Regions from separate parts of the Streptomyces sp. NPDC057950 genome, predicted to be linked through region 1. Evidence: riboswitches for the same ligand, from Rfam matches in the RefSeq annotation. Region 1 holds a riboswitch; each other region holds the start of a gene.
What was found. Region 1 has a riboswitch for cyclic di-AMP ahead of ACFVTC_RS24040 (M23 family metallopeptidase). Riboswitches for the same ligand answer to the same signal wherever they lie in the genome.
Positions count from the first base shown of each region.

Region 2: another riboswitch for cyclic di-AMP. It lies ahead of ACFVTC_RS11790 (M23 family metallopeptidase); the one in region 1 lies ahead of ACFVTC_RS24040 (M23 family metallopeptidase).
Region 3: another riboswitch for cyclic di-AMP. It lies ahead of ACFVTC_RS39155 (M23 family metallopeptidase); the one in region 1 lies ahead of ACFVTC_RS24040 (M23 family metallopeptidase).

Region 1 covers NZ_JBHVPP010000014.1:255,472-262,966, forward strand. The annotation lists gene ACFVTC_RS24025 (dihydrofolate reductase family protein) at 1-924, shown strand, start outside; tRNA gene ACFVTC_RS24030 (tRNA-Met) at 1,086-1,159, shown strand; gene ACFVTC_RS24035 (PP2C family protein-serine/threonine phosphatase) at 1,378-2,592, shown strand; cyclic di-AMP (ydaO/yuaA leader) riboswitch at 2,826-2,983, shown strand; gene ACFVTC_RS24040 (M23 family metallopeptidase) at 2,995-4,032, shown strand; gene ACFVTC_RS24045 (aldo/keto reductase) at 4,100-5,044, shown strand; gene ACFVTC_RS24050 (PrsW family intramembrane metalloprotease) at 5,054-6,460, opposite strand; gene trmB (tRNA (guanosine(46)-N7)-methyltransferase TrmB) at 6,525-7,358, opposite strand.
Region 2 covers NZ_JBHVPP010000005.1:241,651-249,145, reverse strand. The annotation lists gene dxs (1-deoxy-D-xylulose-5-phosphate synthase) at 1-1,268, shown strand, start outside; gene ACFVTC_RS11810 (aspartate aminotransferase family protein) at 1,265-2,665, shown strand; gene ACFVTC_RS11805 (helix-turn-helix domain-containing protein) at 2,850-3,503, shown strand; gene ACFVTC_RS11800 (DUF6126 family protein) at 3,500-3,661, shown strand; gene ACFVTC_RS11795 (tyrosine-protein phosphatase) at 3,713-4,510, opposite strand; cyclic di-AMP (ydaO/yuaA leader) riboswitch at 5,078-5,234, shown strand; gene ACFVTC_RS11790 (M23 family metallopeptidase) at 5,240-6,109, shown strand; gene ACFVTC_RS11785 (SGNH/GDSL hydrolase family protein) at 6,385-7,170, shown strand; gene ACFVTC_RS11780 (TetR/AcrR family transcriptional regulator) at 7,251-7,495, opposite strand, start outside.
Region 3 covers NZ_JBHVPP010000034.1:20,230-27,724, reverse strand. The annotation lists gene ACFVTC_RS39170 (GNAT family N-acetyltransferase) at 1-1,148, opposite strand, end outside; gene ACFVTC_RS39165 (HPr family phosphocarrier protein) at 1,327-1,608, shown strand; gene ACFVTC_RS39160 (GntR family transcriptional regulator) at 1,793-2,488, opposite strand; gene ACFVTC_RS39155 (M23 family metallopeptidase) at 2,677-3,441, opposite strand; cyclic di-AMP (ydaO/yuaA leader) riboswitch at 3,455-3,616, opposite strand; gene ACFVTC_RS39150 (M16 family metallopeptidase) at 3,866-5,254, opposite strand; gene ACFVTC_RS39145 (M16 family metallopeptidase) at 5,251-6,615, opposite strand; gene ACFVTC_RS39140 (DNA topoisomerase (ATP-hydrolyzing) subunit A) at 6,902-7,495, shown strand, end outside.

The DNA.
Region 1 (7,495 bases):
GCCGAGGGCCGCCCCGCCTACCCCCTCAAGGTCACCGTCAGCGGGTCCGGCGACCTCGACCCGGACGCGCAGTTCTGGCACACGGGCGGCGAGAAGATCGTCTACACCACGGACGAGGGGGCCGTACGGGCCGCCGACGCCCTGCGCGGTCAGGCCGTCGACGTGGTGGCGACGGGGGCCGAGCTGGACTGGCGCGCCGTGCTCGAACACCTCCATGACGTACGCGGGGTGCGGCGTCTCATGGTCGAGGGCGGCGGGCGGGTACACACCCAGCTGATGGGGCAGGGCCTGGCGGACGAACTCCAGCTCGCCGTCGCGCCGCTCTTCGTGGGACAGGCAGACGCGCCACGGCTGTTCGGGCCCGGGGGATACCCGCCCGGACGGATGCGGCTGGTGGAGACACGGGCGGTGGGCGACGTCGTCCTCATCCGCTACGTCCCCACGGCCCCCGGCACCGGTGCGCTCGCCTCCGCGGCGGACCGGCACTGGCTGGGGCTGGCGTGCGAGCTGGCCGCGCTGTGCCCGCCGTCGAGGACCGCGTTCAGCGTGGGCGCGGTGGTAGTGGCCGCGGACGGCACCGAGCTGGCCCGCGGGCACTCGCGGGAGGGGGGCGACCCCGTCGCGCACGCCGAGGAGGCGGCACTCGCCAAGATCGCTGCCGGGGATCCGCGGCTGGCGTCCGCCACCGTCTACAGCAGTCTGGAGCCGTGCGCCCGGCGGGCCTCGCGGCCCGCACCCTGCGCCCGGCTGATCCTCGACGCGGGGGTGCGCAGGGTGGTGACCGCCTGGCGGGAGCCGGACACCTTCGTGGCGGGCGCGGACGGCAACGGGTTGCTGGCGGCCGCGGGGGCGGACGTCGTGGTGCTCCCGGAGTTCGAGGAGCGGGCCACAGCGCCCAACGGGCATCTTCTCGGCGCCGCCTAGCGGAGGGGCCTGCGGCGGCCGGTGCCCGGCCGTGGACGGCCGTGGACGGTCGTGAGCGGTGCGGAATCGCAGGGGATCCGGAGGAGAAGGGGCCTGGTCGTGGGGCCTGCGTGAACGGGTGTGCTCGGGGGGTCGAACATGGCGTACACTGGTTTCAACGACGCGGGGTGGAGCAGCTCGGTAGCTCGCTGGGCTCATAACCCAGAGGTCGCAGGTTCAAATCCTGTCCCCGCTACTCAAGGCCAAGGCCGGAACTCGGATTCACGAGTTCCGGCCTTCGGCGTTTCCCGGGCCCTGGTGTTCCCCAGTCTTGTTGTTCGCGGGCCCGGGTGTTTTCGGCGCAGGGTGTTTCCGGTCCCGGGTCTCTCCGACACGCCCGTACGGCAGCGAGGGCCGTCCCCCGGTCGGTCCACACCGCTGGCCCCCTTCCCCCGGTGCGGGAAACCTGGACGGGTGGGGCAGCGAGGAGGTGCGCGGCGGGCCGAACGGCCCTACGGCCGGTCGGGCGGACGGCGGCCCGGCGGCCCCGTGCCCGATCCTCGGCCGGGGGACGAACCGCCGCCGGACCCGGACACCCGCCGGATCTCGCACGCCTGGACCCTCGTGCGGGCGCTGCCCGTCCTGCTCGTCGTCGTCGCGGTGGTCTACGACTGTCTGACCCCGCCCCAATTCACCGCGGCTCCGCTCTTCACCGCAGCCCCGCTCGTCGCCGCGCCGATCTTCTCGCTGCGCGGCACCCTCCTCACGGGGGTCATGACGCTGGCCGCGCTGCTCGCGTGCCGCCTCAGGTTCGGCCTCCACATGGGGATCGGCTCGATCACCGAGGTCGCCACGGTGGCGACCGTCGTCGTCCTCGCCGTCCTCATCAACATCCTCGTCCGCCGCTCGGACGAACGGCTCGCCTCGGCCCGGCAGATCGCCGAGGCGGCTCAGCGCGCCGTGCTGCCGGAACCCGAGGGGCGGATCGGCGGCCTGGCGGTCGCGGCACGCTACGAGGCCGCGCAGGAGGGCGCGTTCATCGGCGGCGACCTGTACGCCGTGCAGGACACCCCGCACGGCGTACGGCTGGTGGTGGGCGACGTCCGCGGGAAGGGCATGGGCGCGGTGGCCGCCGTCGCGGTGGTCATCGGGGCGTTCCGGGAGGCGGCCGAACAGGAGACGGCGCTGGAGGCGGTCGCGCAGCGGCTGGAACGTGCGCTGGCCCGCGAGGGCACCCGGCGCGAGGGCCTGGACGCCTTCGAGGGTTTCACCACGGCCGTCCTCGCGGAGATCCCGCACGGGGGCGACGTGGTCCGCATCGTCAACCGCGGCCATCCGTCACCGCTGCTCCTGCACGGGGACGGCACGCTGTTCACGCTCGCCGCCGCGAACCCCGCGCTGCCGCTCGGCATGGGCGAGCTGGGCTCCTGGCCCGACCGCGCGGACACGGCGGACTTCCCGCTCGGCTCCACGCTCCTGTTCCACACGGACGGGCTGTCCGAGGCGCGTGACGGCCGCGGGAACTTCTACGATCCGGCCGAGCGGCTCGCGGGACGGACCTTCAGCGACCCGGACACCCTGCTGGCCGAGCTCGCGGCGGGGGTCGGCCGGCACACCGGCGGCGCGCTCGCGGACGACATGGCGCTGCTCGCCGTGCGGCGTCCCCCCGCGGGCGACGGAGTTCCTTGATCGTTGTCACGAGGGGTAGTGGAGGGTACTCCTCCGCGTAACAACTGACACACGGTCAAAAACAAGCGCGTGAGGGAGGGCGGGTCAACTCGCCCGTTTTCCCACGCTCATGCCCCGTAAGTCCTGGCCAAGAGTGGTTAATGATCCGTACGAACGGCTTGGAATCCGGTACCCGAGTCTATTAACGTTCGATAACGCAGCGCGGTCGTCCCAGCCGTCACAAGAGACGGCTCCGTGCGCACGCGCCGAATCCCGCGAGGGAACCGGGGAACCACCAACTTGGGGTGAATCGAGCGTCTTTCACGGTGGAGACACCGTGGCTTGACGCGCGTAGGAGACCTTCCTGCTCCGAACCCGTCAGCTAACCCGGTAGGCGATAAGGAAGGAAAGGAGCGCGCCCACGTGGCGTCCAACCGGCCTGCCCAGCCCACTTCGTTCGCGCCGAACGACACCCAGACTTTCGGTTACTCCCGCGGCGACGACGAGGGCCCCTGGGAGGAGTGGAACCCCACCGCGGATTCCGTCGCTCCCGTCCGCGGCCGGCACCGCGTCTCCAAGCAGCGCGGCGGCGGGCTCGCCCGCAGCTCCACCGTCCTCGGCGTCGGTGTCCTGGCCGCCGTGGGCGCGGGTGGCATCGCCACCGCCGCGCCCGGCAAGCCGCCCGTGTCGATCTCGCTGCCCGACCTCTCCTCGGTCACCCAGTCGGCCAAGGCCCTGATATCCGACGGCGGTTCCAGCACGCCGAAGGGTTCCTCGACCCCGCTCACCGGCGCCGGTCTCACCAGCGCCGACGCCGCGCAGGGCAACGCCGACGCCGGCGAGGCGCTGCGGGCCCGCATCATGGAGCAGGCCGAGTCCCAGCAGGACCAGGTCGACAGCGCGGCCCAGGACGCCGCCGAGAGCGCCGCCGCGAAGAAGGCGGTCGCGCTGGCCGCCGAGCAGCAGGACCAGGCCAAGGCCAAGGAAGCCGCCGCGAAGAAGAAGGCGGACGAGGAGGCCAAGCAGAAGGCCGAGGCCGCGCGCCTCGCGAAGCTCGCCAAGAGCTACTCGCTGCCGACCTCCTCGTACACCCTGACCTCGCGCTTCGGTGACGCCGGCTCCATGTGGTCCTCCGGGTACCACACGGGCCTCGACTTCGCCGCCCCCACGGGCACGCTGATCAAGGCGGTCCACAGCGGCACCATCACGGAGGCGGGCTGGGCCGGATCGTACGGCTACCGCACGATCCTCACCCTCGACGACGGCACGGAGCTGTGGTTCTGCCACCAGTCGTCCATCAGCGTCAGCGTGGGGCAGAAGGTGGGCACGGGTGACGTCATCGGACGGGTGGGCGCGACCGGCAACGTGACCGGGCCGCACCTCCACCTGGAGGTCCACCCGGGCGGCGGCGACGCGATCGACCCGATGGCCTGGCTGCAGAGCAAGGGCATCAACCCCTGATCCAGCGCCCGCCACGAGCACGGCGGGTGCGGAATGCGGTCGTCCGGTACGGCTGTTGAAATGGGGTATGACTCCTCTCCGCACGCTCGGTTCCTCCGACATCGAGGTCTTCCCGCTCGCCCTCGGCGGCAACGTCTTCGGCTGGACCGCCGACGAGACGCAGTCCTTCGCCGTGCTCGACGCGTACGCGGCCGCGGGCGGCAACTTCGTCGACACCGCCGACAGCTACTCGGCGTGGATCCCCGGCAACAAGGGCGGCGAGTCCGAGACGATCATCGGCAAGTGGTTCGCCGCGCGCGGCAACCGCTCCGATGTCGTCCTCGCCACGAAGGCCGGCGCCCATCCCCAGTACAAGGGGCTCGCCCCGGACACCCTCAGGGCGGCGGCCGACGCGTCACTGCGCCGGCTCGGCACGGACTACATCGACCTCTACTACACCCACTTCGACGACACCTCGGTACCGGTCGAGGAGATCATCGGCACGCTCGACGAGCTGGTACGGGCCGGCAAGGTCCGGGCGATCGGTGCCTCCAACCTGTCCGCCGAACGGCTCGCGGAGTCCCTGGAGTTCTCCGACCGCGAGGGCCTCGCGCGCTACACCGTCCTCCAGCCCCACTACAACCTCGTCTCGCGCGACACCTACGAGGGCCCGCTCCAGGAGGTCGCCTCCCGGACCGGACTGGCCGCCGTCCCGTACTTCGCCCTCGCCGCCGGCTTCCTCACCGGCAAGTACCGTCCGGGCACGACCGTCGACTCGGCGCGGGCCGAGGGCGCGGCCAAGCACCTCGAGACGGAGCGCGGCCCGCGTGTCCTCGACGCCCTCGACGAGGTCGCGCACGCCCATGACGTTTCGGTCGCCACCGTCGCCCTCGCCTGGCTCGCCGCCCGGCCCACGGTCGCGGCCCCGATCGCCTCCGCACGAACCGTCGAACAGCTTCCGGAGCTGCTCGCGGTCGCGGACCTCACGCTGAAGGACGACGAACTGGCACGGCTGACGGAGGCGTCGGCCTGAGCGCTCCCCTCAAGGCCGGTAGGGGTCGTACGCCGGGCGGGGCACCGTCGGGTCCGGGTACGGCCGTCCGTCCCGGGGCGACGGCTGCGCCGGCACGTAGCCGTAGCCGTAGCCGTAGCTCCCGTCGGGGCCGTACGCGGGCCATGGCGGCGGCACCGGGACGGCGGGGGCGGTCACCCGTGCCGCGTGGGCGAGGGAGGGGCGGGCGACCTCCCTGCGGCGCCACAGCTCGTGGAGCAGCTCCCGCTCCCGTACGACGAAATCGGCGCCCGCGCGGCCGCCGCGCCCCCGGTGCCGCAGGAACGCGAGCGAGGTCGCGCAGGCCTCGTACCGCGCGACCGACCGTGCCGCCGCCCTGCCGAAGTGATGGGCCGCGTACTGACGTGCCAGCCGGCGTGCCCGCATCGAACCGAGTACGTACGGCTCGGGCGGGGTCAGCCACCCGGCGACGGCGTACGCCGGGAGTTCGGCGCGGACGGTCCTCAGCTCGCGCTGCCGCGTCCAGATGACGAGGAAGGTGAGCAGTCCGAACGCCGGCACCATGAACGCGCCGTACACCGCGAAGAACCCGTACTCCCCGAAGCTCGACGAGCCGTTCCACATCGCGTGCATGCCCATCGCGAGCAGCAGCCCGGCCGACGGCAGCAGGACGCGGCGCAGGCGTCGGCGCTCGGCGGACAGCGCCGCGATCCCGAAGCCGATGCCGGTGAACACGGTGAAAAGCGGGTGCGCGAAGGGTGCCATCACGACCCGGACGAAGAAGGTCGCTGCGGTGACGGAGGCCAGTCCGCGCTCGCCGCTGAGCTGGTCGGTGCCGAAGGCGGTGCCGAGGTAGAGGATGTTCTCCGTGAAGGCGAAGCCGGTCGCGGTGACCCCGGCGACGACCACGCCGTCGACGATCCCAGTGAAGTCCCGTCTGCGGAAGAGGAAGACCAGCAGCACGGCGGTGGCCTTCGCGGACTCCTCGACGATCGGGGCTATCACCGTCGCGCCGAGTGTGTCGGCGCTCGACGGGTCGGCGGTGGCGGTCGCTATCCACCGGGTCGCGAAGCTGTTGGCGACGATCGCTATCAGCGCCGCCGCGCACGCGCCCCAGGCGAAGGCGAAGAGCAGGTTCCGCCAGGGGCCCGGCTCGACCCGGTCCAGCCAGCGGAACGCGGCGAGAAGGAGCGGGACGGGCAGCACGGCGAGGCCGAGGCCCACCAGGAAGCCCTCGGTACCGGTCTGCTGGCGCACCAGGGCCAGGATGACGAGACCGGAGAGCGCGAGCAGGATGGTCAGCGCGCCGTAGCGCACCCTCCCCCGAGCAGGGAGGCACCCCCATCGCCGCCACCAGTGCCGGTGCCGCGGCCCACCGGCGGGCGGCGCGCCGCCAGGAGCGCCGGGGTGCGTGGGGTACGCGGGAAAGGTGGCCACGGCATTGACCCTAACGAGGCGGGGGCGGTGTCCGCGAGGGTGCCGGACGCGGTCCGCAGGGGTGTCAGTCGCCCGGCGTGTGCTGCTCGCGGTGGTGTACGCGCCGGAAGAGCAGGTCGTTCACCACATGACCCTTCTCCAGCCCCTGGCCCTCGAAACGGGTCAGCGGCCGGAAGCCCGGACGAGGCGCGAAACCGCCGTCCGGCGCGGTGTTCTCGAACTCCGGATGCGCGGTCAGCACCTCCAGCATCTGCTCGGCGTAAGGCTCCCAGTCCGTCGCGCAGTGCACCAGGGCGCCCGGCGCGAGGCGGGTCGCGGCGAGGTCCAGGAACTCCGGCTGGATCAGCCGGCGCTTGTGGTGGCGCTTCTTGGGCCACGGGTCGGGGAAGTACACGCGCAGGCCGCTCAGCGAGTCCGGCGGGAGCATCTCGCGGAGCAGGATGATCGCGTCGCCGTTGCCGACCCGGATGTTGGCCAGTCCGTTCTGGTCCGCGAGGTTCAGCAGATTGCCCTGGCCGGGGGTGTGCACGTCGACGGCCAGGATCCCCGTCGCCGGATCCTCGGCCGCCATCCGCGCCGTGGCCTCGCCCATGCCGAACCCGATCTCGAGGACGACGGGAAGCTCGGCGCCGAACAGTTCGGCCAGGTCGATGATCCGCTGCCCGTCGATGTCGAGACCCCACTTGGGCCACAGCCGCTGCAGAGCGTCCGCCTGCCCGGCCGTCACCCGGCTGCGGCGCGGCTGGAAACTCCGGATCCGCCGCTCGAAATGCGACCCGGCGGGATCGGCCTGCGGCCCGCCGGGGAACCGGGGCTCTCCCTTGGCACGGGGGCGCTCCCGCGGGGCGTCGCCGGCGGGGTGGGGCTGTTCGGGGGAGCTGCTCAGGAACTCAGACACAATGCGTCGATTTTACGACCAGGTCCCGCACGCACCGTCCGCCGCCCACGGGGGCTGCGGACCCCAGACCCCCGCTCCGGCCTTGAGGGCCTTGTCCTCGATCGGCGGACGGGCTGGTGGTGCGGGCCTGGGCTGCG
Region 2 (7,495 bases), on a different contig from region 1:
GCACCCCCGTCGTCGGACCCACGCTCTACGAGTCCCTGCACGGCGCCAAGAAGGGGTTCAAGGACGCCTTCGCACCCCAGGGCATGTTCGAGGACCTCGGACTCAAGTACGTCGGCCCGATCGACGGACACGACACGGGCGCCGTGGAGTCCGCGCTGCGGCGCGCGAAGCGCTTCCACGGGCCGGTGCTGATCCACTGTCTGACGGAGAAGGGCCGCGGCTACGAACCGGCGCTCGCCCACGAGGAGGACCGTTTCCACACGGTGGGCGTGATGGACCCGCTGACCTGTGAGCCGCTCGCGCCCTCCAACGGGCCCTCCTGGACCTCGGTGTTCGGCGACGAGATCGCCCGGATCGGGGAGGAGCGCGAGGACGTCGTGGCGATAACGGCGGCGATGCTGCACCCGGTGGGACTCGGCAGGTTCGCCGAGCGGTTCCCCGACCGGGTGTGGGACGTCGGGATCGCCGAGCAGCACGCCACGGTCTCCGCGGCCGGGCTCGCCACGGGCGGCCTGCACCCGGTCGTCGCCGTCTACGCCACCTTCCTCAACCGGGCCTTCGACCAGCTCCTGATGGACGTCGCGCTGCACCGCTGCGGCGTCACCTTCGTCCTGGACCGGGCCGGTGTCACCGGCGTCGACGGCGCCTCGCACAACGGCATGTGGGACATGTCCGTCCTGCAGGTCGTGCCGGGCCTCAGGATCGCCGCGCCGCGCGACGCCGACCAGCTCCGCGCCCAGTTGCGGGAGGCGGTCGCCGTCGACGACGCGCCGACGCTCATCCGGTTCCCGAAGGAGTCGGTGGGCCCGGCCGTCCCGGCGACCGACCGGGTGGGCGGCCTCGACGTCCTGCACCGGTCCGCGGCGACCCCGCAGGTGCTCCTCGTGGCCGTCGGCGTCATGGCGCCGGTCTGCCTCCAGGCCGCCGAACTGCTGGAGGCCCGGGGCATCGCCTGCACCGTCGTCGACCCGCGCTGGGTCAAACCCGTCGACCGGGCCCTGCCCGGCCTCGCGGCCGAACACCGGCTCGTGGCGGTCGTCGAGGACAACAGCCGGGCGGCCGGCGTCGGTTCGGCGGTCGCGCTGGCCCTGGGGGACGCCGATGTGGACGTACCCGTAAGGAGGTTCGGAATCCCGGAGCAGTTCCTCGCGCACGCCAAACGCGCGGAGGTGCTGGCCGACATCGGGCTCACGCCCGTCGAGATCGCCGGGCGGATCGGGGCCGCCCTGGCAGTCAAGGACGAGTTGTCCAAGGAGAAACAGGAATGACCACCCCTTCCGGGAAACAGGAGTTCGACCTCGGCGCGCTGCTGGCCGAGCGCGGGGCCGAGCGTTACGAGCTGCACACCAAGTACCTGAACCACCAGCTCCCGCGCATGCTCCACACCATCGGCTTCGACAAGGTGTACGAGCGGGCCGAGGGCGCGCACTTCTGGGACGCGGACGGCAACGACTACCTGGACATGCTCGCCGGGTTCGGGGTGATGGGCCTGGGTCGCCATCACCCCGTCGTCCGCCAGGCGCTGCACGACGTCCTGGACGCCTCGCTCGCCGACCTCACCCGCTTCGACTGCCAGCCCCTGCCCGGACTGCTGGCGGAGAAGCTGCTCACCCACAGCCCTCACCTGGACCGGGTGTTCTTCGCCAACAGCGGTACGGAGGCGGTGGAGACCGCTCTGAAGTTCGCCCGGTACGCCACCGGCAGGCCGAGGATCCTCTACTGCTCCCACGCCTTCCACGGGCTGACCACCGGGTCGCTGTCCGTGAACGGCGAGGACGGGTTCCGCGACGGCTTCGCCCCCCTGCTGCCCGACACCGCCGTCCCGCTCGGCGACCTCGACGCGCTGGCCCGCGAGTTGGCGCTGGGCGACGTCGCCGGGCTCATCGTCGAGCCCATCCAGGGCAAGGGCGTGCACGAGGCCCCGCCCGGCTATCTGCGCGCCGCCCAGGAACTGCTGCACCGGCACAAGGCGCTGCTCATCGCGGACGAGGTGCAGACGGGCCTGGGGCGGACCGGGGACTTCTACGCCTACCAGCACGAGGACGGTGTGGAACCGGACCTGGTGTGCGTGGCGAAGGCGCTGTCCGGCGGCTATGTGCCGGTCGGCGCCACCCTCGGCAAGGACTGGATCTTCAAGAAGGTCTACTCGTCGATGGACCGGGTCCTCGTCCACTCGGCGAGCTTCGGGTCCAACGCGCAGGCCATGGCGGCCGGGCTCGCCGTGCTCTCGGTGATGGAGAACGAGCAGGTCGTCGCGAACGCGCGGGCCACCGGGGAACAGCTGAAGACCCGGCTCGCGGCGCTCGTCGACACCTACGAGCTGCTCAGCGACGTCCGCGGCCGGGGGCTGATGATCGGCATCGAGTTCGGCCGGCCCAGGTCGCTCAAGCTGCGCAGTCGCTGGACCATGCTGCAGGCCGCGCGCAAGGGCCTTTTCGCGCAGATGGTCGTCGTCCCGCTGCTGCAGCGGCACCGCATCCTCACCCAGGTCTCCGGGGACCACCTGGAGGTGATCAAACTGATCCCGCCGCTGATCATCGGTGAGCGGGACGTGGACCGGTTCATGGAGGCGTTCGTCGCCGTGATGGACGACGCGCACAGCGGTGGCGGGCTGATGTGGGACTTCGGGAAGACGCTGGTCAAGCAGGCGGTGGCGAACCGCTAGGCCATGTCCGTCCGGTGCCGTCGGGCGCCGCCCGCCCGACGGGACCGGACGGACGCGCCCGGAGGGGGCGGTGCGCGGGGGCGGGCGGGGCGGAAGGCCCCCTCGATCGGGCACCGCCCATGATCTCTTTGCCTCTGAGGCAAGAAATTTGCCCGAGAGGCAATAGTGGGGCTCAATGGAGTGCATGAGCCCCATCGAGCCGGGGGCGGCGGACACGCCGCCCGAGACCGGGACAGCCGACCTGCTGCCGGTCGTCGCGCCGCAGCTGCGTGAGCTGCGGCGACGCGCCGCACTGACCCTGGAGGCCGCGGCCCGTGCCGCCGGGCTCTCGGCCGCCCACCTCTCCCGGCTGGAGACGGGGCAGCGCCAGCCCTCGCTGCCGATGCTGCTCGCACTCGCCCGTACCTACGGTACGACGGTATCGGAGCTGCTGGGCGAGAGGGCCGCCGAACGGGACGCCATCGTCCGCGCCGCCGACATGGAGCCGACCGCGGCAGGGGGCTGGACCTACTGGCAGGCCGGTTCCCCGGGCCGCGGGATGCAGGCGCTGCGGGTGCACGTCCCCTACGGCTCCCAGGGCGACATCGTGCGCGTCCACCCCGGCGAGGAGTGGCTCCACGTCCTCCAGGGGCGGCTGCGGCTGCGCCTCGGGGACACCACGCAGGTGCTCGCGCCCGGGGACAGCGCGCACTTCGACTCGCTGACCCCGCACCGGATAGCCGCCGCCGACCAGGCGGGGGCCGATCTCCTCTTCGTACACACCCTGCTGCAGAGCCCCGCCGCCGCGCTGTGCCTCGGCCCGGCGGCGGCGCACCCGACCCTGGGAGAGACGTCATGACGGAACCCGCGGAACCCACGGAGCCCGGCCCCCGGCGGTCCATGGAGGACAAGTTCCCCCGTGCGCTGTGGGTGCGGCTGATCATCTACGTCGCCGTCGGCCACCTCTTCGCGGCCTTCATCTACCTGCTGTTCACGCTGGGGGCGCAGAACCAGTAGACCCGGCGGGCGGTCGCGCGGCGCACAGCCGTGCGGCCCGGCCCGTGGACGTCAGTCGAGGAGCCGGTCGCGCAGCCGGTCGCGCAGTTCGGGGGTGAGTCGCAGGGCCTGCTCCAGATAGCCGTCGACGCCGCCCCAGGTCTCCTCGATCGTCTCGAAGGCCGCCGTCAGATACTCGGCCCGCGCGTCGAACAGCGGGCTGAGCAGCTCCATGACCTCGGGGGAGCGGGCCGTGTCCGAGGTGCCGTTGCGGTGCACCTTGTAGCGGCGGTGGCGCGCGTTCGACTCCAGGTAGTCGGCGACGATGGCGTCGCGCTCGACACCCACGGCGAGCAGCGTCACGGCTATGGACAGTCCCGCGCGGTCCTTGCCCGCGGCGCAGTGCATGAGTGCGGGCACGCTGTCCTCGGCGAGGGCGTGCAGCACCTGGGAGTGCTCCGCCGTCCGCTCGGTGATGATCGTGCGGTACGAGCCGATCATCCGGTCCGCCGCCCGGCCGCCGCCGAGGTGGGCACGGAGCTGGTCGAGCTCGCCGTCACGGACCATCTTCCAGAACTCGCTGCCGTCGGCCGGGTCGGTCAGTGGAAGGTTCACGTTCCGTACGCCGGGCAGCTCGACGTCCGGTCCCTCCAGTTTCTGGTCCGAGGCGTTGCGGAAGTCGAAGATCGTGTGCAGCCCGAGGGAGGAGAGGAACGCGGCGTCCTCCTTCGTGGCGTGCGCGAGGTGGCCACTGCGGAACAGCCGCCCGGACCGTACCCGCCGGCCGTCCACGGTGGGCAGGCCGCCCACGTCTCGGAAGTTGCGCACTCCGGCCAGCTCCGGCTCGGTCGACGGGACCTGCTGCGTCACGGGGGCTCCTCCCATAGGGCCGTCGGCACCGCTCCTCGTAGCCCGCCGACGGGAATCGCCTCTCGACGATACGACATGGGCACCTCGGGCGATGAGTTGTCCACAGGGGCTGCCTCCGAGGTGGGGCGGCCTTGATGACGGCCGTGCCGGAGCACCTCACGACCCTCGTCCTCGCGCGGCCGCGGAGCGACGCGGAGGTCGGCGCGGGGTGCCGCGGGACCGGGTGGGGATCTCGGTGCACTGGGCATCCGATTTAGCGGTATATGACCGTATTGATAAAAATAGGGCTTTGAGTGGAACTCGCCCTGGAATATGGCTGTCTGGGGTGGCGTGCGTGAGCAGCGTCATATACGTGACGATGCGTGGCGACCTTCTCCCCTCGGGATGCCCGCGCCACCCGGCGGACCACCGGTCCGAAAGGGCCCTCGTGCACGGAGGGTGACGGGCAATCAGGACATCGATCAAGAAAGGGGTGCGTAGGGAGATCGCGGACAGTTGTCGACGCCCTCTCCCCTCGCTTACGTTCGCCCTCAATCCGGACGGACGCCCAATCCTGCCGCCGCCCGGAATCCGCACTCACCCGTACACGGCAGGAGCGGGGGACCCACAGGTATCGCGCCTGTTCCGGTCTCCGGAACGGCTAGGGGTACAGCCGCGCTGCCGCGCGGCCGGACATCTCCAGTCCGCACCCGACAGCTCACCTCGCAGGCGCCGGAGAGGAAATGCGCCATGCCCGCGAAGGGTAAGCACCGTCGTCCCAAGTTTCTGCGTCTGCCCCGCTCGATCGCCGTGGTCGGCACCGGCGGTGCCGCGCTCGCACTGCCGCTGATGGGCGCCGTCTGCGCCCATGCGGCGGCCCCGGCGGCCGCCGTCCCGTCCGCCGTGCAGAAGATCACGACGGTCTCCGCGCCCGCCGGAACCGCCGTGGAGAAGTCCTCGGTGAAGACCTATGTCGTGAAGGCCGGCGACACGCTCGTGAAGATCGCCGACCGGCAGCACGTGAGCGGCGGCTGGAAGAAGCTCTACGCCGACAACCGCGCGGTCGTCGGCGGCGATCCGACGCGGATCAGCCCCGGTCTGAAGCTCACGATCGAGGGGCAGGACGCCACGGCCGGCGCCGCGCGGCCCGCCGTCGGAGCGACCACCGCGACCGGGACCACCGCGGCCACCGCGGCCAAGACCGCCGACGCGGGGTACACCCTGCCCGTCGAGGGAGCCACCATCGGCACCGGCTACAAGGTGCCCGGCAGCATGTGGTCCAGCGGCTACCACACCGGTGTGGACTTCGTGGTCCCGACCGGCACCACGATCAGGTCCGTCGCCGCGGGCACCGTGGTCTCGGCCGGCTGGGGCGGCGCGTACGGCAACCAGGTCGTCGTCCTGCACGCCGACGGCCGGTACTCGCAGTACGCCCACATGTCCGCCCTCTCCGTCTCGGCGGGGCAGACCGTGACCGAGGGGCAGCGACTCGGCCTGTCCGGGGCGACCGGCAACGTCACCGGTCCGCACCTGCACTTCGAGATCCGCACGACCCCCGTCTACGGCTCGGACGTGGACCCGGTCGCGTATCTGCGCTCCCACGGTGTCGTCGTCGGCTGACACCCCCACACGTCCAGAGGGCCGGACCCCACGCTCCACGGGTCCGGCCCTCTGCGTGCCGTCGGTGCCGCGCCGCCGCCCTTTTCCGGATCACGGGCTTTCAGGCGTGGTGGCTGTTCAACCACGCCTGAAAGAGCCCTATTCCGGAATTCGGCCGTTCTTCATGAGTGGCTTATCTCACCACCCGTCAACCCATTCCTACGGTCGCGTAGCTCACATCCCAGGGTGAATCATGGCTCGACGTGGCAGACGATTCGAAGAGTGACAACAGAGCGGTGATCGGGTCGTACGTGGCGGTGGGGGACAGCTTCACCGAAGGCGTCGGCGACCCCGGCCCCGAAGGAGCCTTCGTCGGTTGGGCGGACCGTTTCGCGGTACTGCTCGCGGACCGGCAGCCGGAAGGCGACTTCACCTACACCAACCTCGCCGTGCGCGGGAAGCTGCTCGACCAGGTCGTCGACGACCAGCTCCGGCGGGCCAAGGAACTCGCCCCGGACCTGGTCTCCTTCTGCGCGGGCGGCAACGACATCATCCGGCCCGGCACCGACCCCGACGAGGTCGCGGAGCGCTTCGAGCGCGCGGTGGCCGACCTCACCTCCGCCGTCGGCTCCGTCATGGTGACGACCGGGTTCGACACCCGTGGTGTCCCGGTGCTGAAGCACCTGCGCGGCAAGATCGCCACGTACAACGGGCATGTACGGGCCATCGCTGACCGCTACGGCTGTCCGGTCCTCGACCTGTGGTCCCTCAAGACGATCCAGGACCGGCGCGCCTGGGACGGCGACCGACTGCACCTGTCTCCGGAGGGTCACACCAGGGTCGCGCTGCGGGCCGGCCAGGTCCTCGGCCTCGACGTGCCCGCCGACCCGGACCAGCCCTGGCCTCCCCTGCCGCCCCGCGGCACGCTGGAGGTGCGGCGCGACGACATCCACTGGGCACGCGAGTACCTGGTGCCGTGGATCGGGCGGCGGCTGCGCGGGGAGTCCTCGGGCGACCACGTGGCGGCCAAGGGCAGCCTCTCGCCGGACGACATCAAGTTGCGGATCGGGTCCGTCGCCTGAGCGGGGTGACACATCGGGCGGCCGACGGGCGGGACCGCGGGGGCGGCTGCCCCGGGCGGCGGTGCGCCGGGGCGGGCGCCTCAGCGCACCGCCGCCGTGAGGGCCGCCCGGTCGAGCCCCAACTCCCGCGCGAGCGCGTCGTCCACCCACTCATGGGCCCGCGCCCGCGACACCGCGCCCGCATAAGCGGTCATCTGCACCGCAAGCCCGTCGAGCAGCGCCGTCAGCCGCAGTGCGGCCCCCGCGGGATCCGGGCACCGGAACTCGCCGCCCGCCACTCCCTCCGCGATGACCTCGGTGATCGCGGCCTTCCACTGCGTGTCGA
Region 3 (7,495 bases), on a different contig from region 1:
CCGCGCCGGTGCAGCCGGGACAGCAGGGCGATGCCGATCGCGCCGGACTGGGCGAACAGGCCGATCCTTCCGGGGCGTGGCATCTCCGGTGCCAGGGAGGCGTTCAGGCGCACGTCGGGAGAGGTGTTGATGATCCCGAAGGTGTTGGGGCCGATGATCCGCATGCCGTACGTACGGGCCTGGCGGACGAGCTCGCGCTGGCGCTCGCGACCGCCGGGGCCGCTCTCCGCGTACCCGGCGGAGACGACGACGAGGCCCTGCACACCGTGCTCGCCGCACTCCGCGACGACCTCGGGGACGTACGGCGCGGGCACGGCGACGACCGCGAGGTCGACGTGCTCGCCGATGTCGCGGACGGAGCGGTGCGCGGGGACCCCGTCGAGCTCCTTCTCCTCGAGCGACTTGTTCACCGCGTACAGCCGGCCCGTGAAGCCGGCCTCGCGGAGGTTGGCGAGGACGCTGCGGCCCACCCCGCCGGCCGTACGTCCCGCGCCGATGACGGCGACCGAGCCGGGCGCGAGCAGCCGCTGCACGGAGCGGGCCTCGGCGCGCTGCTCCCGCGCGCGCTGCACGGCGAGGGAGCGGTCGGTGGGTTCGAGGTCGAACTCCAGGCGTACGACGCCGTCCTCGAAGTGCCGCTTCTGCTGGTACCCGGCGTCCGTGAACACTTTGATCATCTTGGTGTTGGCGGGCAGCACCTCGGCGGCGAACCGGCGGATGTCCCGTTCCCTCGCCACCGCGGCGATGTGTTCGAGGAGGGCCGAGGCGACGCCGCGGCCCTGGTGGGCGTCCTGGACGAGGAAGGCGACCTCGGCCTCGTCGGCGGGCGCGGAGGCGGGCAGGCCACCGGCACCAATGCGGTCATAGCGTACGGTGGCGATGAACTCGCCGCCGATCGTGGCCGCGAGCCCCACCCTGTCCACGAAGTCGTGGTGCGTGAAGCGGTGGACGTCCTTGGCGGACAGGCGCGGGTACGGCGCGAAGAAGCGGTAGTACTTCGACTCGTCCGACACCTGCTCGTAGAAGCTGACCAGGCGCTCGGCGTCGTCGACGGTGATGGGCCTGACACGGGCCGTCCCTCCGTCACGCAGCACCACGTCGGCCTCCCAGTGGGAGGGGTACTCGTGCCGGTCCGACGAGGTCTGCATGGGGCCCAGAGTACGGCTCGCGTCCGTCAGCGGCGCGAGGCAGGCTAGGGGCAGCGGATTCGGATCCAGGCCGGGGTCCGAAGCCGGGTCCGGGGCGGGTACGACACCCGCTTCGGACGCGCTTCACTCTATGGAACACTGGTCTAGACAACCCTGAACCCCTGAAGGGCAGCATCACATGGCTGAGCGCCGCGTCAACGTCGGCTGGGCCGAGGGCCTCCACGCCCGTCCCGCCTCCATCTTCGTCCGGGCGGCCACGGCCTCCGGCATCCCCGTGACGATCGCCAAGGCGGACGGCAACCCCGTCAACGCGGCCTCCATGCTGGCGGTCCTCGGCCTGGGCGCCCAGGGCGGCGAGGAGATCGTCCTCGCCTCGGAGGCCGAGGGCGCGGACGCCGCCCTCGACCGACTGGCCAAGCTGGTCGCGGAAGGCCTCGAGGAGCTTCCCGAGACCGTCTGAGGCGCCCCCCCCTCGCGGGGCTCCCCCATTGACGGCGGCGAAGTTTTCCGGACCGAAGAACGTCGCCCCGCCGACATCGCGAAGGGCTCGCCCGAAAACATCGGGCGAGCCCTTCGCTATTTCGAATTACGGGCAGCAGAAATAATCTCCCGCGAATTACCTCTCTTTGTATACGGCCCCCGTGTTAATGACGCAGGCCCGTCATGTTTACGGGATGTTGCGAAGTCCTCACACGGTCCGGGCGGTCTCCCCCGCCGGGAAACCTCAGCCGGTGCGCGGCCGTCGCGCGCTCGGTGTGCAGCGCCGTGACGGCCCGCGCCCGCTCACCGTCACCGCGCGCCACGGCGTCCACGATGCCGCCGTGCTCCGCCCAGGACTCCGCCGGATCGGCGGGCGCCTCGACCGCGTACATCCAGGCGATCTTGTGCCGCAGCTGGGCCAGCGTGGACGTCAGCGCGGGACTCCCGGATGCCTGTGCGAGCGTCTCGTGAAACCAGCCGCCCAGGGAGCGCAGATCCTCGCTGTTCCCCCTCCTGGAGCGCTCCTGACCCAGCCTGACCAGGCCTCGCAGCACCTTGAGATGGGCTTCGGTGCGCCGCTGGGCGGCCCGGAACGCCCCCAGCGGCTCCAGGAGCATGCGCATCTCCAGCAGGTCCGCGGCCTCCTGCTCGGTGGGCTCCGCCACGCACGCCCCCGCGTGCCGCCGGGTGACGACGAATCCCTCGGCCTCCAGGGTGCGCAGGGCCTCGCGCACCGGGACCCGCGAGACACCGTAGCGGCGCGCGAGCAGTTCCTCGGTGAGCCGGCCGCCGCGCTCGTAGACACCCGCGACGATGTCGTCGCGGATCGCCGTGCATACCGAGTGCGCGGGAATGCGCATGACCGGACCTCCGCCTTAATCCCCGCGAAACGCGGTCGATCGACGCTCGTTCGGCGACTCTATTGCAGCGAGCCGGAATTTCCGATGGCGGGCCTGAATCCATGGATATTTTTTGGACAGACAGCCGTTCGAAACGACGAAGCCCCGACTCGGGTGAGCCGGGGCTTCGGAAGTGCGGACGCCGGGCGTCAGACGTTCACGCCGTGCGAGCGGAGGTAGGCGACCGGGTCGATGTCGGAGCCGTACTCCGCCGTGGTGCGGGCCTCGAAGTGGAGGTGGGGCCCGGTGGTGTTCCCGGTGGCCCCGGAGAGGCCCAGCCGGCCGCCCGGCGTGACGGTCTGGCCGACGGAGACACCGATGGACGACAGGTGGCCGTACATCGTGTACGTACCGTCGATCATCCGCAGGACGACCTGGTTGCCGTAGGCGCCGCCCCAGCCGGCCGTGACGACCGTGCCCGAGCCGACCGCGTGGACGGAGGTCCCGGACGCGGCGTGGAAGTCGACGCCGGTGTGGCTGCCGGAGGACCAGAGGCTGCCGCCGGCCTTGTAGCCGGTGGAGACGTACGAGCCGGGGATCGGCAGGACGAAGGTGTTGAGACGCTTGCGCTCGGCGGCTCGGGCCGCGCGCTCCTCGGCCTCGCGCTCCTTCTTGGCCTCCTCGACGGCCTGCTTGCGCGCGGCCTGTTCGGCCTCGAGACGGGCGGCGGCCTCGTCGGCGGCATGCTGCTGCGCGGCGGCCTGCGCGTCGATCCGGGCGGCGACCGTGTCGCCGATGGTGATCGCCTGGGTCAGTCCGGTCTGCTCGACGGAGCTGTCCGCGGCGAAGGCCGGGGCGGCCAGGGTTCCGATGACACCGGTGGTGGTGAGCGCCGCGACGCCGACGGCGTTCGACGTGGTGCGCTTCACGCGGCTCGGACGACGGTGTTTCCCGGTGCCACAGGTGAACGCCATGAAGGGGCTTGGTCCTTTCCTTCCCTCTCGCCTACCGGGTTAGCTGACGGGTTCGGAGCAGGAAGGTCTCCTACGGACGCCCTCGCGGGGAGGGGGTCCGATTCACCCCAGGGACTGCGTACGGGTCCCCGGCTCCCCTGGCTCGCGCCGTACGGGGACTCGGCGATGACTGTCCGGTGCCGCGGACGCGGCGCACTGCCTGACGAACAGCCGGACCGACGCTAAGGGGGCCCTCTTTCAATCGACAAACGGATCGCGGCTTTTGTAGCGCATGCCACAGGGCAGAAAGGCAACCTCCCCATCAATACGGACAAATTGAGGATGTTGTCCGGGCATAAGGGGACCCGGGCGACTCTTCGGTCACCCGGGCCCCTCCGTGCTCGCGATTTCCGCCGCGCTGTCCGCCGCGTCGTCCGCTCCGCTTCTACTCCGCGGCCACGACGGTCACTTCACCGATACCGAGCGCCTTGACGGGCTCCTCGATCTGCGCGGCGTCGCCCACCAGGACGGTGACCAGACGGTCCACCGGGAAGGCGCTCACCGCCGCCGCGGTGGCCTCCACGGTGCCGGTCGCGGCGAGCTGCTGGTACAGCGTCGCCTGGTAGTCGTCCGGCAGGTACTGCTCGACCTGGTCGGCGAGCGTGCCCGCGACGGCCGCAGCGGTCTCGAACTTGAGGGGTGCCACGCCCACCAGGTTCTGCACGGCGACGTCCCGTTCGGCGTCCGTCAGACCGTCCGCGGCGAGGGTGCGCAGCACCTTCCAGAGGTCGTCCAGCGCCGGCCCGGTGTTCGGGGTGTCCACGGAACCACTGATGGCGAGCATCGCGATGCCCGTGCCGTCCGGGGCGGAACGCATCACCTGGCCGAAGGCCCGCACCCCGTAGGTGTAGCCCTTCTCCTCGCGCAGTACGCGGTCCAGGCGCGAGGTGAGGGTGCCGCCGAGGCAGTACGTGCCGAGCACCTGGGCGGGCCAGACACGGTCGTGCCGGTCCGAGCCGACGCGGCCGATCAGCAACTGCGTCTGCACCGCGCCGGGGCGGTCCACGATGATCACGCGGCCGGTGTCGTCGGCGGTGACCGGCGGCACGGGGCGCGGCTCGGCCAAGGAGCCCGTCCAGGCGCCGAGCGTCTCGGCGAGCAGCCCGTCGAGGTCCACGCCGGTGAGGTCGCCGACGATCACGGCGGTGGACGTGGCCGGGCGGACGTACCGGTCGTAGAAGGCGCGGACACCCGCAGCGTCGATCTTCTGGACGGTCTCCTCGGTGCCCTGCCGGGGACGGGACATCCGCGAGGTCGCCGGGAACAGCTCCCTGGAGAGCTCCTTGGCGGCGCGGCGGGCCGGGTTGGCGCTCTCGTGCGGGATCTCGTCGAGCCGGTTGCGCACCAGCCGCTCGATCTCGCTCTCGGTGAACGCCGGTGCCCTCAGGGCGTCGGCGAGCAGACCGAGAGCCTTGGGCAGGCGTGAGACGGGCACTTCGAGCGAGAGGCGTACGCCGGGGTGGTCGGCGTGCGCGTCGAGGGTGGCGCCGCAGCGCTCCAGCTCGGCGGCGAACTCCTCGGCGGAGAGCTTGTCGGTGCCCTCGGAGAACGCGCGCGCCATGATCGTGGCGATGCCGTCGAGACCGGCCGGCTCGGCGTCCAGCGGCGCTGCGAGCAGCACCTCGACGGCGACGACCTGCTGACCCGGGCGGTCGCAGTGCAGCAGGGTCAGGCCGTTGTCCAGCGTGCCGCGCTCGGGAGCGGGGAAGGCCCAGGGCTTGGGCCGGCCGGCCTGCGGCTGCGGGTGGAAGTCCATGGTGGCGAGCTCGGTCACTTCGCCGCCTCCTCGTCGGTGTCGTCGGCGGCGTCGGTGGCGTCGTCCGTGCCGGTGGCTTCGTCGGCGATCGGCTCGTAGACGAGCACCGCGCGGTTGTCGGGGCGCAGGCGGGCCTTGGCGACCTCCTGGACCTCCTCGGCGGTGATGTCGAGGATGCGCTGCACGGCCGTCAGGGCGAGCAGCGGGTCGCCGAACAGGACCGCGTACCGGCACAGTTCGTCGGCGCGGCCCGCGACCGTGCCGAGCCGGTCCAGCCACTCGCGCTCCAACTGGGCCTGGGCGCGCTCCATCTCCTCGGCCGTGGGGCCCTCCTCGGCGAACCGGGCGAGCTCCTCGTCGACCGCGGTCTCGATGACCGGGACCTCGACGTCGCCGGACGTCTTCACGTCCAGCCAGCCCAGGGAGGGCGCCCCGGCGAGCCGCAGCAGGCCGAAGCCGGCCGCGACGGCGGTGCGGTCGCGGCGTACGAGCCGGTTGTACAGGCGGGAGGACTCGCCGCCGCCGAGGACGGTCAGGGCGAGGTCGGCCGCGTCGGACGCGCGCGTGCCGTCCTCGGGGAGCCGGTAGGCGGCCATCAGGGCGCGCGCCGGGACCTCTTCCTCGACCACCTCGCGCAGCTGTCCGCCGATGGTCTCGGGCAGCGAACCGTCGCGCGGGGCGGGCTTTCCGTCGTGCCCGGGGATGGAACCGAAGTACTTCTCGATCCAGGCGAGCGTCTGCTCGGCGTCGATGTCGCCGACGACCGAGAGCACCGCGTTGTTGGGCGCGTAGTAGGTGCGGAAGAAGGCGCGGGCGTCCTCGAGGGTCGCCGCGTCCAGGTCCGCCATGGACCCGATGGGCGTGTGGTGGTAGGGGTGGCCCTCGGGGTAGGCGAGCGCGGTCAGCTTTTCGAAGGCGGTGCCATAGGGCACGTTGTCGTAGCGCTGCCTGCGCTCGTTCTTGACGACGTCCCGCTGGTTCTCCATGGACTCGTCGTCGAGGGCGGCGAGCAGCGAGCCCATCCGGTCCGCCTCCAGCCAGAGGGCGAGCTCCAGCTGGTGGGCCGGCATCGTCTCGAAGTAGTTGGTGCGCTCGAAGCTGGTGGTGCCGTTGAGCGAACCGCCCGCGCCCTGCACCAGTTCGAAGTGGCCGTTGCCCTTCACCTGGCCCGATCCCTGGAACATCAGGTGCTCGAAGAGGTGGGCGAGTCCGGTACGGCCCTTGACCTCGTGGCGCGAACCGACGTCGTACCAGAGGCACACCGCCGCGACCGGGGTCAGATGGTCCTCGGAGAGCACCACGCGCAGGCCGTTGGCCAGGCGGTGCTCGGTCGCTGTCAGGCCGCCGGAGCCTGTCTCAGCTGTGGCCGTGTGACCCATGGGCATGTACGTCCCTTCGATCGCGGAAACTGCAGAATTCCTGCCGGTCCTGCCACTGTATGCAAGCGTGCCGACAGGTGGCGAAGTTCCCGCGCCCCGTACGCCGAGAGCGAGATTCACCTGCGGCGGTAGGGCGGGCTCCCGCCCGCCCCGAGCGAGCGGAAAGGGGCTCCGCGGAGCCCCTACGGACGGGTCGCGGTCGGCGTTGTCAGCGGGGCGGTCCACAATGGTGCGCGTCAGATCCCGTTCATGCCCCGGCAGAGACTGTGAAGGAGCCGCAGCAGCGATGGCCCGCCGCAGCACGAAGACCCCGCCGCCCGACGACTCGTACGAGGAGAAGATCCTCGACATCGACGTCGTGGACGAGATGCAGGGCTCCTTCCTCGAATACGCGTACTCGGTCATCTACTCGCGAGCCCTGCCGGACGCCCGTGACGGCCTCAAGCCCGTGCACCGACGCATCGTCTACCAGATGAACGAGATGGGGTTGCGCCCCGACCGCGGCTACGTGAAGTGCGCGCGCGTCGTCGGCGAGGTCATGGGTAAGCTCCACCCGCACGGCGACGCGTCGATCTACGACGCCCTGGTGCGGCTGGCCCAGCCCTTCTCCATGCGCCTGCCGCTCGTCGACGGGCACGGCAACTTCGGCTCGCTCGGCAACGACGACCCGCCGGCCGCCATGCGTTACACCGAGTGCCGGATGGCCGACGCCACGTCACTGATGACCGAGTCCATCGACGAGGACACGGTCGATTTCTCGCCGAACTACGACGGCCAGGAGCAGGAGCCCGGCGTCCTCCCCGCGGCGTACCCGAACCTCCTGGTCAACGGCTCGTCGGGCATCGCCGTCGGCATGGCGACCAACATGCCGCCGCACAAC